DNA from 2 places in the Clostridium intestinale genome. Region 2 is predicted to be linked to the other one. Evidence: predicted binding sites of a transcription regulator. Region 2 holds the regulator's gene; the other holds the start of a gene.
What was found. The regulator Rex, encoded in region 2, represses fermentation and respiration genes when NADH is low (regulators of the CRP and FNR family bind a similar motif). The targets are predictions, from matches to a motif close to ATTGTTAANNNNTTAACAAT.
Positions count from the first base shown of each region.

Region 1: P8F83_RS14310 (acetyl-CoA C-acetyltransferase) is a predicted target of Rex. The motif match lies at 5,825-5,844, and genes of this name have one in related genera.

Region 1 covers NZ_CP121166.1:2,792,688-2,802,145, reverse strand. The annotation lists gene prfA (peptide chain release factor 1) at 1-308, shown strand, start outside; gene P8F83_RS14345 (hypothetical protein) at 509-1,096, shown strand; gene P8F83_RS14340 (L-threonylcarbamoyladenylate synthase) at 1,107-2,159, shown strand; gene P8F83_RS14335 (low molecular weight protein arginine phosphatase) at 2,171-2,629, shown strand; gene rpiB (ribose 5-phosphate isomerase B) at 2,690-3,139, shown strand; gene upp (uracil phosphoribosyltransferase) at 3,158-3,787, shown strand; gene P8F83_RS14320 (dCMP deaminase family protein) at 3,889-4,380, shown strand; gene wecB (non-hydrolyzing UDP-N-acetylglucosamine 2-epimerase) at 4,397-5,551, shown strand; gene P8F83_RS14310 (acetyl-CoA C-acetyltransferase) at 5,938-7,119, shown strand; gene P8F83_RS14305 (ATP synthase subunit I) at 7,345-7,740, shown strand; gene atpB (F0F1 ATP synthase subunit A) at 7,773-8,462, shown strand; gene atpE (ATP synthase F0 subunit C) at 8,487-8,753, shown strand; gene atpF (F0F1 ATP synthase subunit B) at 8,782-9,294, shown strand; gene atpH (ATP synthase F1 subunit delta) at 9,282-9,458, shown strand, end outside.
Region 2 covers NZ_CP121166.1:2,946,220-2,955,677, reverse strand. The annotation lists gene P8F83_RS15195 (DUF3867 domain-containing protein) at 1-312, shown strand, start outside; gene P8F83_RS15190 (ABC transporter ATP-binding protein) at 413-2,125, shown strand; gene P8F83_RS15185 (ferritin) at 2,571-3,083, opposite strand; gene P8F83_RS15180 (redox-sensing transcriptional repressor Rex) at 3,433-4,065, shown strand; gene P8F83_RS15175 (short-chain-enoyl-CoA hydratase) at 4,429-5,211, shown strand; gene P8F83_RS15170 (acyl-CoA dehydrogenase) at 5,240-6,379, shown strand; gene P8F83_RS15165 (electron transfer flavoprotein subunit beta/FixA family protein) at 6,399-7,178, shown strand; gene P8F83_RS15160 (electron transfer flavoprotein subunit alpha/FixB family protein) at 7,197-8,207, shown strand; gene P8F83_RS15155 (3-hydroxybutyryl-CoA dehydrogenase) at 8,296-9,144, shown strand; gene P8F83_RS15150 (sigma-54 interaction domain-containing protein) at 9,276-9,458, shown strand, end outside.

The sequences.
Region 1 (9,458 bases), 150 kb from region 2:
AGTCACAGCTTAAAAATAAAGAAAAAGCTATGAAGATATTAAGATCTAGATTATTTGAAATAGCAGAGGCAGAAAGAACAGCTGGAATAGCAGAAGATAGAAAGAGCCAAGTTGGAACAGGGGATAGATCTGAAAGAATTAGAACATACAACTATCCACAAGGTAGAATAACAGACCATAGAATAGGATTAACTCTATATAAGCTAGATGCCTTTATGGATGGAGATTTAACTGAAATGATAAACTCTCTAATAACAGCAGATCAAGCAGAGAAAATGAAGTTAATGGGAAATAATGATAGCTATTAATTCATATAAGTCAACTAAATCCTTAACATAAAAAACTCAGCTATGCTGAGTTTTTTTATCAAGTGAAACTTGATTCAGTCGAGGTTTTCTCCTCATCTGAATCTTAGTTGAACTTATCTAGTGTCTAGCCACTGTTACAGTGGCTAGACATCGGATAACATATAAAATTATATAACTGTTAATCCTAAAGGAGGTAGTTTATGAATATATCAAAGGCCATTAAAAAACAAAAAAAGTCCTCTAAAAGATTCAAAATTCTAATGATATTTATTTTTATATTACTGCCTATTATAGTTTTGTTAACAGATATGACTCAAGCATTTTTTATAGCATATTTAGTTTTTATAGAAGCCCTTATATTACTGGCATTAATACATAAAGTTAACTGGGAGAAAATTGAGTTTAGCTGCCATAACAATAAATTGAAATATAAGTGTGGATTATTTTCAAAAGAATTGCTGATATTGTGCGATAAAGTACAATTAGTTCACACAGAAAAATCAAAAGATGATATGGAAATAATAATAATATCAACAGTAAGATTTAAAAATAAAAGTTATAAACCTATAACTCAAGGATTTCTAAAAAAGTATCCGATGGTAAATGAAGAATACATAAAAATAAAAAAATTAGATCCAGAGAATATGTTTTATTTTCTAATTATTAGAAAAGGTTCTTTAGTAAAGTATAACTTATTAGATATTATTTTTAAAAATTGTGTTAAAGCTACATATACACTTGATGCTATAGAGAACATAAAAATAGCTAGAGGTCAAAAAGAGATTTAAGGAGAATCGTATGGACACTAAAATTTCTATAATTAAAGATATACACAAAAATATTAAAGACATAGAAGAGGCAGCAAGTGTAATTAAAGAGGGAGGAGTTGTTGCATTTCCTACAGAAACAGTTTATGGATTGGGAGCTGACGCGTTAAATCCACTAGCAGTAAAAAAGATATTTGAAGCAAAAGGAAGACCTCAAGATAATCCTCTTATAATTCATGTAGCTAACAAGAATCTTGAAAGCCTAGTTCAGGAAATTCCAAGTATTGCAAATAAAATTATGGATAGGTTTTGGCCAGGACCATTAACTTTAATATTTAATAAAAAGGATATAATACCTGATGTGACTTCTGCCAATTTAGATACAATAGGAGTGAGGATGCCTAGTAATGAGATTGCTTTAAAGTTAATAGAAAGTTCAGGTACACCAATAGCAGCACCATCAGCTAATATTTCAGGTAGACCAAGCCCTACAGATGTAGAAAGATGTATTGAAGACTTAGAGGGAAAAATTGAATACATATTAGGCGGAAGTAGAAGCGATGTAGGTGTAGAATCTACAATATTAGATTTAAGTGTAGATCCTCCTTGTATTTTAAGACCAGGTGGAATTACTTTGGAAATGCTTAAAGAGATAGATGAAAGAATATATATAGATCCTGCAATAATGAAAAAAAGTAATGAAAATATAAAACCAAAAGCACCAGGAATGAAGTACAGACACTATGCTCCTAAAGCTAAAATCAAAATAATAAATGGAAATACAGAAAAAACTATTGAAAAAATTAAAGATTTGTTGCAAAATTATATAGACAATAAATTAAGGGTTGGAGTAATGACTTGTGATGAGCACATTAACTATTATTCTAATCAGGTTGAAATAATTTCTTTAGGGTCAAGAAAGAAATTGGATGAGATAGCAAAAAACCTTTTTGAAGCTTTAAGAAGTTTTGATGATAAAGGTGTAGATATAATCCTCGCAGAAGGATATGAAGAAAAAGATTTAGGAATTGCTATAATGAATAGGTTAAAAAAAGCTGCTGCTTACGATATTTTAGAAGTTTAATGGAGGTTTTGATGAAAAAGATTCTTTTTGTTTGTACAGGAAACACTTGCAGAAGTCCTATAGCTGAAGCTATATTTAATAATTTGAATAAAAGTAAAGATATAATAGCTCATTCTGCTGGAATTAGCGTATTTCCTGGTAGTAAAACATCTAATAACTCTAAGGAACTTATTTTTTCAAATTTAGGAGTTGATTTCTCAAATAGAAAAGCAGTGCAGTTAACTAATATAGAATTAGATGATGCCCATATAATTCTAACTATGACTTCATCAATGAAAAGAGCATTAATAGATGCTCTAACTTATGGTTCTCAAAAAGTTTATACACTTTGTGAGTATGTAGGTGAAAATGGGGATGTAATAGACCCATATGGTGGAGACTTAGCTATTTATGAGAAGACATATTCTCAATTAGAAAAGTTAATAAATAAATTATTGCTAAAAATTAAAGAGGAAGAAGGTATTCTTTAGATACTTTTTCTTCTTTTTTTTGGATAGATTACCACAAATTTAATATGGAGGTGTATAACGATGAAGATAGCAATTGGCTGTGATCATGGTGGATACAATTTAAAAGGTGAAATAATCAATTATTTAGAAAGTAAATCAATTGAATATAAGGATTATGGAACCTTTACTAAGGAATCTTGCGACTATCCAGATTATGCTTTAAATGTAGCAGAAGCTGTAGTAAGCAAGGAATACGATTTTGGAATTTTAATATGTGGAACTGGTATAGGAATCAGTATAGCTGCAAATAAAGTTCCAGGAGTAAGGGCTGCATTATGTAGTGACACTTTTAGTGCACATGCAACAAGAGAACATAATAATGCTAATATTTTAGCATTAGGAGAAAGAGTTGTTGGTCCAGGACTTGCAATAGATATAGTTGATACCTTCTTAAATTCTGAATTTCAAGGAGATAGACATCAAAATAGAATAGACAAAATAACTAAAATAGAAGAAAAATATTATAGATAATATTAGGAGGATTTTTAAATGAGCAAATTAACACAATTAAACCACCCATTAATATTCCACAAGATGGCGCTTATAAGAGATAAAAATACAGGGGCTAAAGACTTTAGAGAGCTTGTAGAAGAAGTTTCAATGTTAATGGCTTATGAAGTTACTAGAGATCTTCAAACAGAATATGTTGAAATAGAAACACCTATATGTAAAACTAAACACAGAGTTTTATCAGGAAAGAAATTGGCAATAGTTCCTATATTAAGAGCAGGTCTTGGTATGGTTGATGGTATGCTGAAATTAATACCAGCTGCAAAAGTTGGACACATTGGATTATATAGAGATGAAGAAACTCTTAAACCAGTAGAATACTTCTGCAAATTGCCACAAGATATAGCTGAAAGAGATATAATGGTAGTAGATCCTATGCTTGCAACTGGTGGATCAGCAGCAGATGCTTTAACATTACTTAAAGAAAAAGGAGCTAAAAACCTTAGACTTGTATGTTTAATATCAGCTCCAGAAGGAATCAAATATGTACAAGAAACACATCCAGATGTAGATATATATGTTGGGGCAATAGATGAAAAATTAAACGAACATGGCTACATAGTTCCAGGTCTAGGTGATGCTGGAGACAGATTATTTGGCACAAAGTAAAAAAATAGATTTAAGTAAATGAGGTTGGTTAATCCAACCTTTATTTACATTAAGGCAGATTTATTTTATAATTATATCAAAATATTCTTTGAGGTGGGATAATGGAGCGGAGAGATAAATACAATTATTATCTGGATATAGCAGAAACCGTTTTAGAAAGAGGAACGTGTTTAAGAAGAAACTATGGATCTATAATTGTAAAAAATGATGAGATTATATCTACGGGTTATACTGGAGCACCTAGAGGAAGAAAGAATTGTCTTGACATAGGAACATGTGTTAGAGAAAAACTAAATGTTCCAAGAGGAACTCATTACGAGCTCTGTAGAAGTGTACATAGTGAAGCAAATGCTATAATAAGTGCAGCTAGAAGAGATATGATAGGTGCAACTTTATATTTAGTAGGAAAAGACTCAAAAACAAAAGAATATGTAAAAGATGCCAATTCTTGTTCCATGTGCAAAAGATTAATAATTAATTCTGGAATTGAAAAGATAATAATAAGAAACTCTAAAGATGAATTTAAAATATTCTATGTAGATGAGTGGATAGAAAATGATGAGTCGTTAAATTATGAGGTTAAAGGATATTAATCCTAATGGAGGAAACATGAAAAAGATAAAAATATTTACTATATTTGGTACAAGACCAGAAGCAATAAAAATGGCACCATTAGTAAAAGAATTAGAAAAAAGAGAAGGCATAATTTCAAAGGTATGTGTAACAGCACAACATAGAGAAATGCTAGACCAAGTTTTAAATTATTTTGATATTAAGACAGATTATGACTTAAACATAATGAAGAGTAAGCAAACTCTAACAGGAATAACCACCAAAGTGTTAGAAGGTTTAGAAGAAGTTTTTGAAGAAGAGAAGCCCGATATGATATTAGTTCATGGTGATACTACTACAACATTTGGTGGAGCACTTGCAGCTTTTTATAAACAGATAAAGGTTGGGCATGTAGAAGCTGGACTAAGAACCTTTGATAAATATTTTCCTTTTCCAGAAGAGATGAATAGAAAGCTTACAGGAGCTTTAGCAGATATACACTTTGCTCCAACGGTAGGATCTAAAAACAATCTTTTAAGAGAAGGTGTAAAAGAAGAAGATATATATGTTACAGGAAACACTGTTATAGATGCTATGGAGCATACAGTAAAAGAAGAATATGTATTTGAAACAGAAGAGCTTAATCACATAGACTTTAACAAAAAGAAAGTAATAATGATAACAGCTCATAGAAGAGAAAATTGGGGAGAGGGAATAGAAAATATATGCACTGCTTTAAAAACTATAGTAGAAGAAAATAAAGATGTAGAATTAGTTTACTTAGTGCATTTAAACCCAGTTGTAAAAGATGTGGTATATAAACATCTAAATGACAAAGAAAGAGTTCATCTACTTACTCCTCAGGATACAAAAGAAACTCATAATCTTATGAATAAGTGTTTTATGGTAATGACTGATTCAGGAGGCTTACAAGAAGAAGCTCCTCACTTAGGAAAACCTGTATTAGTTTTAAGAGATGTAACAGAAAGACCTGAGGCTGTAGAAGCAGGAACTGTAAAGCTTGTTGGAACAGATGTAGAAACTATAATTAAAGAAGCTAACGATTTAATAAGAAATAAAGAAGCTTACGAAAAAATGAGCAAATCTGTTAATCCATATGGAGATGGTAAAGCATCTGAAAGAATAGTGGATGCTATAGAAAAATATTTTGGATTAAGCGATAAAGAAATAGAGGAATTTAAAAATAATTAAAGTAAAAACTCAGCTATAAGTCTGAGTTTTTTATTTTAATCAAGAGAATTAGTTGGATTTTTACATTATGTTTAATAACCATATAACCATATAACCAGAAATCCAGAAATCCAGAAATCCAGATAACCAGATTTCTGGCTAAAATATTGATATAAAATTATCTAAGTAAGAATGATATAATGGTAGTAAATATTTAAAATAATATAAATAAGGAAATTAATATATACAAAATTGTGTATATAGAAATAAATAATAAGCTTATAGAGATAAAAGTTTGTTATTTTTTTATCAAAAATCTTGATTAAAGATAAAATAGAAGTTATAATAAAAGAGAAGTTATAAATGAAAATAAAATCTTTAAATATATCCGTGGGAGGGTTATCAAAATGAGAGAAGTTGTTATTGTAAGTGCAGTTAGAACTGCATTAGGAACCTTTGGAGGAAGCTTAAAGGATGTATCAGCAGCAGATTTAGGTGCAATTGTAGTAAAAGAAGCAGTTAAAAGAGCTGGAATAAACCCTGAAAATGTTGATGAAGTTGTATTAGGAAATGTTATTCAAGCTGGATTAGGTCAAAATGTTGCAAGACAATCAGCTGTAAAGGCAGGATTGCCATTAGAAGTACCAGCTATGACAATAAATAAAGTATGTGGATCAGGATTAAGAGCAGTTGCTCTAGCGGCTCAAATGATTAAAGCTGGAGATGCAGATGTAGTAGTTGCTGGTGGTATGGAAAACATGTCACAAGCTCCATATTTATTAAAATCATCAAGATGGGGCCAAAGAATGGGCGATGGAAAAATGGTTGACTCTATGATAAATGATGCTCTATGGGATGCATTCAATGACTATCACATGGGAGTTACAGCTGAAAATATAGGAGAACAATGGGGACTTACTAGAGACGAATTAGATGCTTTCTCAGCAGCTTCTCAACAAAAAGCAGAAGAAGCTATAAAATCAGGAAGATTTAAAGATGAAATAGTTCCAGTTGTTATTCCACAAAGAAAAGGAGAACCAAAAGTATTTGATACTGATGAGTTCCCAAGATTCGGAACAACTAAAGAATCATTAGGAAAACTTAGACCTGCATTTAAGAAAGATGGAATAGTAACAGCTGGTAATGCATCAGGAATTAATGATGGAGCAGCAGCAATAATTGTTATGAGTGCAGATAAAGCTAAGGAATTAGGAATAAAACCATTAGCAAAAATTCTTTCTTATGGTTCAAAAGGATTAGATCCTTCAATAATGGGATATGGACCATTCCATGCTACTAAAAAAGCATTAGAAGGAACAGGATTAACAGTTAGTGATTTAGATTTAATAGAATCAAATGAAGCTTTTGCAGCTCAAAGTTTAGCAGTTGCTAAAGATTTAGAATTTGATATGAGTAAAGTTAATGTTAATGGAGGAGCTATAGCATTGGGTCATCCAGTTGGAGCTTCAGGAGCAAGAATATTAGTTACATTACTTCATGAAATGGAAAAAAGAGACGCTAAAAAAGGTCTAGCTACTTTATGCATAGGTGGTGGACTTGGAACAGCTTTAATAGTTGAAAGAGAATAATTAATTATATAAAATACCTATCAAACAATGATTTTAGTCGTTGGTTGGTAGGTATTTTTTTTGTTTAGATAATGATGTATTAGTTATTACAAAATTATCAATTGTACGTTAAAAAATGTTAAATAATCAATTATACTTTTATTTTTTTACTAATTGATGTATAATGTAAATAAAAAGTGAACTTAATTGAAAAAATGTGACTTATAAATTTTTAGGAGTGGTATATTGATAAATCTCAAAGAAGGAAATTATCAATTAAAGACAATGCTTGGGGCAATGGCAATAGCTAGTATACTGTCTGGAATAATGCTTATTACTATACCTAACCCAAAGTCTTATATATATGGACTTATGTTTACAACTACTATAACCATATTAAATTTTAGACTTATGAGTATGAATATTGAGAAAGCTATAGACATGCCAGGTAAAAATATTAATAAATACATATTAGTTAATTATACATTTAGATACATAATTTATGGAATTGCAGTTATTATATCCTTCTTAGCTGATTACATTAACATATACACAGCTTTATTTGGTCTATTTACTATAAAAATAGTTATAATATCAGATGCACTAATAGAGTGGATTTTAGATAGATTTAAAAATAAATAACAACAGCATATGAAGAACTAAGGAGGTGTAGAATGAAGGCAACTATTAAATTTACAATGTTTAACCATTCCATAAAGTTAAGTGGAGCAGCAATTAACTCTTGGTTGATAGTTATGGTTATATCCATATTTATTATCTTAGTTAGTAGAAAGATAAAGAAAGTGAAAGCTGGAGAAACTCCTGGTACTTTGGTTAGTATAATGGAGTTTTTTGTAGAGAAGGTTGAAGATTTAGTAAGAAATACAATGGGGGATAACGGAGTGCATTTTGCGCCCTATATAGCTACTTTACTTATATTTTTAGTATTTGCTAATTTATTGGGACTATTAGGATTAGAGACTCCTACATCAAACTATAGCGTGACTTTAGCCTTAGCTATGATTACTTTTGTGATGATACATTTCTCGGGAATAAGGTCAGCAGGAGTAAAGAAATACTTAAAGGGATTTGCAAAACCGACAGCCGTTATGTTGCCAATCAATTTAATATCAGAAATAGCAACGCCTATTTCTATGTCGTTTAGGCTTTTTGGAAACATGTTAAGTGGAACTGTAATAATTGCACTAATATTTAGTGTATTAAACAGTATATCTATAATTACAGTACCTATAATAGGGCCGTTTATTAATTTATATTTCGATGTTTTCGTAGGTCTAGTTCAGACGTTTATATTTTCCATGCTTACAATGGTATTTATAAGTAATAAGATGAACATAAATTAACTAAAATTTAAGGAGGAAATTGAAATGGATGGAATTTCAAGTGAAGCATTTGTATTAGGATGTTCAGCAATAGGAGCGGGGATAGCAGTATTAGCAGCTGCTGGACCAGGATTAGGACAAGGGTATGCAGCAGGTAAGGCAGCTGAAGCAGTTGCAAAACAACCAGAAGCTAAGTCAGATGTTATTCAAACAATGATATTAGGTCAAGCTGTAGCTGAGACAAGTGGTATATATGGATTAATAATAGCTATTCTACTTTTAATAGTTAGACCATTAATGCAAGCTCTATAATGACTTTTAATATAAGGGGGACTAACATATGAATTTTGAAATAAGTGTAATTCCTGAATGGTCCACTTTTATAGCTCAAATTTTATCAACTTTAGTACTATTTATTGTTGTAAAGTATTTTTTATTTAAACCAGTTACAGTAATGGTAAATGAGAGAAAAGAAAAAATACAGAATGATGTATTTGAAGCTAATAAGAGAATGCAAGATGTAGAGGAATTAAAGAGCCAATATACATTAAAGATAGAAAATGCAAAAGATGAAGCAAGACATATAGTTAATGTTGCAAAACATAGAGAAGATGAATTTAAAAAAGAGACATTAAAAGAAGTTAAAATCGAAGTGGAAGGTTTGTTCTTAAAGGCTAAAAATGATATACAAGTCCAAAAAGAGAAGGCTATGAATGCGGTGAAATATGAGGCTGTTGAAACAGCTGTAGTAATGGCATCTAAATTAGTTAATGAATCTTTAAACGAGGATACCCATAGAGAAGTTATAAAAAAGTTTATTGATGAAGTAGAGGGAATGGAATGGCAGAACTAACTGATAGAATGTATAAAGAAATCATGAGTAACTTGCTGTTTGAGGAAGAAAAACTTCAGAGGTTTAAAGAAGATATAAGACTTGTATTAGATATTTTATCGGAAGAGACGAAATTTAAAGCTATATTAGAGCATCCTAAATATTCTTATGAAGAGAAAAAGGAA
Region 2 (9,458 bases):
GAAGCGCAGATGAAGACTATGGGAGTAGATTTAAATGGAGCAAATTATGAAGAAGCTAGGAAAGTAATAGGTTTTCAGGAAAAGTATAAAAATAGACTTACTACTAAAAGTATACAGAACTATTCTATAAAAAATAGTAAAAATGATATCACAATATATTTAGATAATAATGAAGTTATGATTAATAGCTCAGGAAAAATAGATTTAACAGATAATGAATTAAACGAATTTTTATGCTCATATAAAAAGATATTAAAAGATGATAAGCTCAATATATCATTATGTGAAAATGTGAATAATTACATTTATTAAAATAGCTTTTATAGCTATTTTTTTATTTTGTTGAAATTTGCAATAAATTTTCAAAATGCTATAATAGAATGATGAAATTATCTAACTAAGGAGGGATATTTTGATTAAAGAATTTGTAAAATATTATAAGCCACATAAAAAATTATTTGCTATTGATATGTTCTGTGCATTTTTAGTATCAATATGTGATTTATTTTATCCTATGATTACCAGAAATATAATAAATGATTATGTACCAAATCAAAATTTAAGGTTACTTGTTGTTTGGAGTATAACCTTAATATTTATATATGCATTAAAATTAGTCTTAAACTATTTCATTCAATATTGGGGACATGTAGTTGGTGTAAGAATGCAAGCTGACATGAGAAAAAAGATTTTTAAACATCTACAAAAGCTTCCATTCAATTATTTTGATAATAATAAAACTGGTGTTATAATGTCTAGAATAATGAATGATTTAATGGAGATATCAGAATTAGCACACCATGGTCCAGAGGATTTATTTATATCATTAATAATGCTTATAGGATCATTTATAGTTTTATGTACTATAAATATACCACTGACACTTATAACTTTTGCATTTATACCTGTTTTAATATGGTATGCAATAAAGAAAAGAATTAAAATGAATGATGCTTTTAAGAAAACTAGAATAGAAATAGGGGATGTAAATGCGTCATTAGAAAACTCTATTGCAGGAATAAGAGTATCAAGGGCTTTTACTAATACTAAATACGAAATAGATAAATTTCAAGTAGGTAATAATAAATTTAGAAAAGCAAGAGAATATGCATATAAAGCTATGGCAGAATTTTATTCTGGAATGTTCTTTATTGTTGATATACTTAGTCTAATAGTATTAAGTATAGGCGGGTTCTTTACATTCAAAGGATATATAACCATTGGTGATTATGTTGCATATTTATTATATATAAAACTTTTTATGGATCCGATAAAGAGATTGATAAATTTTGTTGAGCAGTTACAATCAGGAATGACTGGATTTGAAAGATTCCAAGAACTTATGGCTGAACAAGAAGAGGAAGATTCTGAAAAAGCTACTGAGATGGGAACTGTAGACGGAAATATAGAATTTGAAGGTGTTAGTTTTAAATATGATGACGAAGAAACACATGTATTACAAGATTTGAATCTAAATATAAAATCTGGACAAACAGTTGCATTAGTTGGTCCATCTGGTGGAGGAAAAACTACTCTCTGTCACTTAGTTCCTAGGTTCTATGAACTTGATGGAGGTATAATAAAGATTGATGGAGTAGATATAACTGCTGTTAATAGAGAATCTTTAAGAAAAAATATAGGAATAGTTCAGCAAGATGTATTCTTATTTACTGGAACTATATTAGAAAATATTCTTTATGGAAATCCAGAAGCTTCAGAAGAAGAAGTAGTTGAGGCTGCTAGAAGAGCTAATATACATGAGTTTATTATAAATTTACCTGATGGATATAATACTTATATTGGAGAAAAAGGATTAAAGCTCTCAGGTGGACAAAAACAAAGATTATCAATAGCTAGAGTGTTTTTAAAGAACCCTAAGATACTTATTTTAGATGAAGCTACATCTGCACTTGATAACACAACTGAGATGATAATACAAAAATCATTAGAAGAACTAACAATAGGTAGAACAACATTAATAGTAGCTCACAGACTATCAACGATAAAGAATGCAGACGAGATTGTTGTATTAACACCAGAGGGAATAGCTGAAAAAGGAACTCATAAAGAGTTAATAAAAAATGATGGGATATATGCTTCTTTATATAGTCTTTCAGAAAGATAGAAAAATACTGCTATATTGAGAAAAACGAAGATATTTGATTTAATAGCTAGTTATAGTAAGATTTAAAGTTTAATAGTTAAATATATAGTTATTGAAGAAAATAAGTGTAAGTAATATACTTTAGATGAATTAAATATAGAGGTGTTTTTATGTTATTTAATATGAGCATTATAATTATAATGTTAGGAATTATTTTTACTATTATGGGTTTAAGAAGAGCTGATAAATATTAAAAGTCATAATTCGATTTATATTGACAAACTATGATATTTTAAATATAATCTATTTGGTTGAGAATACTTTCAGGCATAAGGGAGTAGCTACAGGAATTTCCTGTTTTAGATTATCAACAATTAGGTTTGAATCTTAATTAAAATTGTGAGACTTATATATAGCAAGGGTTGAGCTATATATAAGTCTCATTTTTTAATATAATAATTAGATTTTATACAGTAGTAGTTGGGGGAGTGTATACTCTTTGAGCAAGCTCATCATCCAGCATATAAAGTGCAGCAGGATTTTCTATTGATCTTTTTAACTTCTTTATAAGCTTGTTAAAAGTATCTTCCTCTTCAACTTGTTCATCTATAAACCATTTTAATAAACTTATAGTTGCATGTTCTTTTTCTTCTGTAGCTAAATCTGTTAGATTGTAAATTCTTTTTGTAACACCTTGTTCGTGTTCATAGGCAGTTTCAAAAGCATGGATTACACTATCAAAACCTAAAAGTGGTTGTTCAATAGTTTTAAGTTTAACTTCTCCATTTTTTTGAAATATGTAATCATAGAACTTCATAGCATGAGAAAGTTCTTCTTGGGCCTGAACTCTGAAAAAATTAGCGAAACCAGGTAAATCTAAAGTTTCACAATAAGCAGACATAGCTAAATAGCTATAAGAAGAATAAAGTTCATAGTTTACTTGTTCATTTAAAGCGGCTTGTAATTTATCACTTAACATTAAAACACCTCCAAAATATTCTTTAGTTAAATTATACTATTTGAAGAATTATTATTCAATAATTATGAGAAAAGTAGTATTACTATAAGTTTAAAACAAAAGTTTTGTTATTAAATGGATATTGATATATAATAATTAGTATAGTAATAATTATATTAAACATTTACAATACTAGATAATATGCAGTATTTGTGATAAAATAGTATAGTTAAGAATTAATATAGGGTATTTATGATAAATATACTGATAATTCTATTTAAGAATATAAATATGAGTAAAAATATATAATAATTTCACAATTTAGAATTTGACATTTGGTGTATAGAGAAATATTGAAAGAGGTGCGAATATGGAAAAGAAAAAAAATATATCAATGGCAGTTATAAAAAGATTGCCTAAATACCATAGATACTTAGGAGAGCTTCTAAGAAATGACGTGGATAGAATAAGCTCAAAAGAATTAAGTGAAAAGATAGGTTTTACAGCATCACAAATACGTCAAGATTTGAATTGTTTTGGAGACTTTGGACAGCAAGGTTACGGATACAATGTTAGAGAACTTCATGCTCAAATCAGTTCTATCTTAGGATTAAATAAAGATTATAATACAATAATAATAGGTGCTGGTAATATAGGTCAGGCAATTGCTAACTATAGATTTGATAGATTTGGGTTTAATATAATTGGTATTTTTGACGCAAATCCTAAACTTGTAGGAATAAAAATAAGAGACATAGAGATACAAGACATAGATAGAGTACCTGAATATTTGAAAAATAATATAGTTGATATAGGGGTAATATGCGTACCTAAAAATAATGCTCAAAAGGTATGTGATAAATTAGTTCAAGGAGGAGTTAAAGGTATATGGAATTTTGCTCCTATTGATTTAGATGCCCCAGAGGATATAACAATAGAAAATGTTCACTTAAGTGAAAGTGTGCTTACATTAATATATTTATTGAATGAAAAAGATCAATAGAGAGGGAAACCTCTCTTTTTTTTATTAAAAAAACTGTGAATTTATTTGACACAGTATTATCAATATGGATAGGATGAATTTTATATTAAATACAATTTTATCCTGGTAAGAGATAAAACAGCTTTGATATTAATTTATTTAATAGAGAAAAATGCCATAAAAGCCTTGCAAATAACTTTTATACATATTATAATCATATTGAAGTCAAAGAGTTGGTCATTTTTTTTGAAATTAATTGTTATAATATTAACAAAGAGTTAATAAAACGGTTATATAATTTAACAAAAAACCAATAATTTGTCTGAAATTGTATAATGAAACCTACTAAAAATTTAGCTTTACATTTTAAGGAGGATTACCACCATGGAATTAAAAAATGTTACTCTTGAAAAGAAAGAAAGAGTTGCGGTAGTGACTATCAATAGACCAAAGGCTTTAAATGCTTTAAACTCAGAAACATTAAAGGATTTAGACGTAGTTATTAACGAATTAGAAAATGATAAAGACTGCTATGTAGTTATTTTAACAGGTGCTGGTGAAAAGTCATTTGTTGCAGGCGCAGATATTTCAGAAATGAAAGATTTAAACGAAGCACAAGGTGAAGAATTCGGTGTTTTAGGCAATAAAGTTTTTAGAAGATTAGAGAATTTAGACAAGCCAGTAATAGCTGCTATATCAGGTTTTGCTCTAGGTGGAGGTTGTGAACTTGCTATGTCATGTGATATAAGAATAGCATCTGAAAAAGCAAAATTCGCACAACCAGAAGTTGGTCTAGGAATAACTCCAGGTTTTGGTGGAACTCAAAGATTACCAAGATTAGTTGGATTAGGAAAAGCTAAAGAATTAATTTATACATGTGACATTATTAAAGCTGACGAAGCATTAAGAATTGGATTAGTTAATAAAGTTGTTCCTCTAGAAAATCTTATGGAAGAAGCTTTTGCTATGGCTAATAAAATAGCAGAAAATGCACCTATAGCAGTTAAGCTATGCAAAGATGCAATAAACAGAGGAATGCAAGTTAATATAGATGAAGCAATAGCAATAGAAGCACAAGATTTCGGAAAATGTTTCTCAACAGAAGATCAAAAAGAAGGAATGAATGCTTTTATCGAAAGAAGAGCTAAAAGCTTCCAAAACAAATAATTAAGGTACGAATTAAGGAGGTAAAAATATGAATTTCGCATTGACAAAAGAACAACAATTAGTAAGACAAATGGTTAGAGAATTTGCATTAAATGAAGTAAAGCCTATAGCAGGTGAAATTGATGAAACAGAAGAGTTTCCAATGGAAAACACTAAAAAGATGGCTAAACTTGGAATGTTAGGTATTCCATTTAAAAAAGAATATGGTGGAGCTGGTGGAGACACCTTATCATATATAATGACAGTAGAAGAATTATCAAAGGTATGTGGAACTCACGGAGTTATAGTTTCAGCTCATACTTCATTATGTGCATGTGTAGTTGACGCATTTGGTAATGCAGCACAAAAAGAAAAATATCTTCCAGCATTAGCTAAAGGTGAAAAACTTGGTGCTTTCGGATTAACTGAACCAGGTGCTGGTACAGATGCATCAGGACAACAAACTACTGCTGTTTTAGATGGAGATAATTATATATTAAACGGATCAAAAATATTCATAACAAATGGTGGAGTTGCAGAAACTTTCATAATATTTGCTATGACAGATAGAAGCAAAGGAACAAAAGGAATATCTGCTTTCATAGTAGAAAAAAGCTTCCCAGGATTCTCAATAGGTAAATTAGAAAACAAGATGGGTATAAGAGCATCTTCAACTACAGAACTTATCATGGAAAACTGTATAGTTCCAAAAGAAAACTTATTAGGAGCTGAAGGAAAAGGCTTTGGTATAGCAATGAAAACTCTTGATGGAGGAAGAATTGGTATAGCTGCTCAAGCATTAGGACTTGCTGCAGGAGCTTTAGAAGAAGCAATTGCTTACATGCAAGAAAGAAAACAATTTGGTAGACCACTTTCAGCATTCCAAGGATTACAATGGATGATAGCTGATATGGATGTTAAAGTAGAAGCTGCAAGACAACTTGTTTATAAAGCTGCATGGCTTAAAGATCAAGGGATTCCATATTCATTAGATGCTGCAAGAGCAAAATTATTTGCGTCAGAAGTAGCTATGGAAGTAACAACTAAAGCAGTTCAAATATTTGGTGGATACGGATATACTAAAGAATATCCAGTAGAAAGATTAATGAGAGATGCTAAGATAACTGAAATCTATGAAGGAACTTCAGAAGTTCAAAGAATGGTTATCGCTGCAAATGTTATAAAGTAATTAAGGGAGGCTTAATAATATGAAAATAGTAGTTTGTTTAAAGCAAGTTCCAGATACAACAGCTGTAAGAATAGATCCAAAAACAGGAACACTTATAAGAGATGGAGTTCCATCAATTATAAATCCAGAAGATAAACACGCATTAGAAGAAGCATTAGTTCTTAAAGAAACTTACGGAGCAACAGTTACAATAGTAAGTATGGGACCTCCACAAGCAAAGGATGCTTTAAGAGAAGCATTATCTATGGGAGCAGATGAAGCTATATTAATAACTGATAGAGCATTTGCAGGATCAGATACGCTTGCAACTTCAAAAGCATTAGCAGGAGTTTTAAAGAAATTAGAATACGATATAATATTTGCTGGAAGACAAGCGATTGATGGAGATACTGCACAAGTTGGACCAGAAATAGCTGAACATTTAAATATTCCACAAGTAACTTACGTTCAAGAAGTAAAAGTAAATGGTGATTTATTAACTATAAACAGAGCATTAGAAGATGGATATGAATTAGTTGAAGTAAAAACACCAGTATTATTAACAGCAATAAAAGAATTAAATAAACCAAGATATATGAACATCGCAAGTATATTTGATACTAAAGATGCTGAAATAAAAGTTTGGTCAGTGAATGATATTGATGTAGATAAAGCTGAGCTTGGATTGCCAGGTTCTCCAACTAAGGTTAAGAAATCTATGACTAAGGAAACTAAGGGAGCTGGAGAATTAGTTGAAAAACCAGCAAAAGAAGCAGCTAGTTACGTTTTAGAAAAATTAAAAGAAAAACACTACATCTAATATTAGGAGGTAAGAGTAATGAGTAATATAGCAGATTACAAAGGAGTTTGGGTTTTCGCTGAGCAAAGAGAAGGAGAACTTCAAAAGGTTTCTCTTGAATTATTAGGCGAAGGTAGAAAAATTGCAGATAAATTAGGAGTAAAACTTACGGCTTTACTTCTTGGAAATAATGTATCAAATTTAGTAGAAGAATTAGCTACTCATGGAGCAGACGAAGTTTTAGTAGCTGAACATGAATTACTAACTCATTATACAACTGACGGATATACAAAGGTTATTTGTGACCTTGCAAATGATAGAAAACCAGAAATATTATTTATAGGAGCTACATTTGTAGGAAGAGATTTAGGTCCTAGAGTAGCAGCTAGATTAACAACTGGATTAACAGCAGACTGTACTTCATTAGATATAGATGAAAATGGAAAGTTCTTATTAGCTACAAGACCAGCTTTTGGTGGTAACTTAATGGCTACTATAGCTTGTCAAGATCATAGACCACAAATGGCTACAGTAAGACCTGGTGTTTTCTCAAAATCAGAAAAAGCTGGAAACAATGCTGAAATAATAAAAGTTGACGTTAAACTTACACAAGAAGATGTAAGAACAAAAGTTATAGAAATAGTTAAAGAGAAAAAAGATATAGTTGATATAAGTGAAGCTAATTTCATAGTTTCTGGTGGTAGAGGAGTTGGATCTAAAGAAAACTTCAAACTATTAGAAGAATTAGCAGAAGCTTTAGGTGGAACTGTTGGTGGTTCAAGAGCAGCTATAGAAAAAGAATGGTTAGATAAAAATTTACAAGTAGGTCAAACAGGAAAAACAGTTAGACCAACTATATATATAGCATGTGGTATATCAGGAGCTATACAACACGTTGCTGGTATGCAAGATTCCGATTTAATAATAGCAGTAAACAAAGATGCTAATGCACCTATAATGAAGTTAGCTGACTATGCTATAGTTGGAGATTTAACAAAAGTTCTTCCAGAATTAACAGCTCAAGTAAAAGCATTAAAAGAAAATGCATAATTGTTAATTACCTAAATTTAGGTTACAATAATATAGGGGGAGAAATCCCCCCCTTAGAAAATACCTTAAAATAATGGAGGTTAGTAATATGGAAAAGATTTTTGTTCTTGGTGCAGGTACTATGGGAGCAGGTATTGTTCAAGCGTTTGCACAAAAAGGTTTTGAAGTAATAGTAAGAGATATTAAAGATGAATTTGTAGATAGAGGACTTGCTGGAATTCAAAAGAATGTTGAAAAGTTAGCAGCAAAAGGAAAAATAACTGAAGAAGATAAGGATGCAATCCTTTCAAGAATTTCAGGAACTACTGATTTAAATTTAGCAGCTGATTGTGATTTAGTTGTTGAAGCAGCAGTAGAAAACATGAAGATTAAAAGAGAAATATTCGCTCAATTAGATGAGATTTGTAAGCCAGAAACTATTTTAGCTTCAAATACTTCATCTCTTTCAATAACAGAAGTAGCAGCAGCTACAAAAAGACCAGATAAAGTTATAGGAATGCATTTCTTCAACCCAGCACCTATAATGAAATTGGTTGAAGTAATCAGAGGAATGGCTACTTCAAATGAAACTTTTGAAGCAGTTAAAGAAGTTTCTGTAGCTATTGGTAAAGAACCAGTAGAAGTAGCAGAAGCTCCAGGATTTGTTGTAAACAGAATCCTTATCCCTATGATTAATGAAGCAGTAGGAATACTTGCAGAAGATATTGCTTCTGCAGAAGACATAGATACAGCTATGAAACTTGGTGCTAATCACCCAATGGGACCTTTAGCATTAGGAGACCTTATAGGTCTAGATGTTTGTCTAGCTATCATGGATGTACTTTACACTGAAACAGGTGACACTAAGTACAGAGCTCACTCACTTCTAAGAAAGTATGTTAGAGCTGGATGGTTAGGAAGAAAGAGTGGAAGAGGATTCCACAACTACAACGCTTAATTTAGCTTACATTTTACCACTATATAAATCCAAAGAATCCCCTTGCAATTTATTGCAGGGGGATTTTTTATTACAGCTAAATAAATTTTAGGGTATAATTTATATTAAGAATATAAAAACAGGAGAAAACTATGAAAATTAATGAATGGCAAATGAATATATTTGACTCTTTGTATGATGGAGTACTTATAGCAGATAGAGAGTTCAAGGTTGTATATATAAATCCAGCATATACTAGAATTACAAATGTAAATTATGAGGATATAATAGGAAAAGAAATAAGTGAAGTTAGATTAGGAAGTAAACTACCAGAG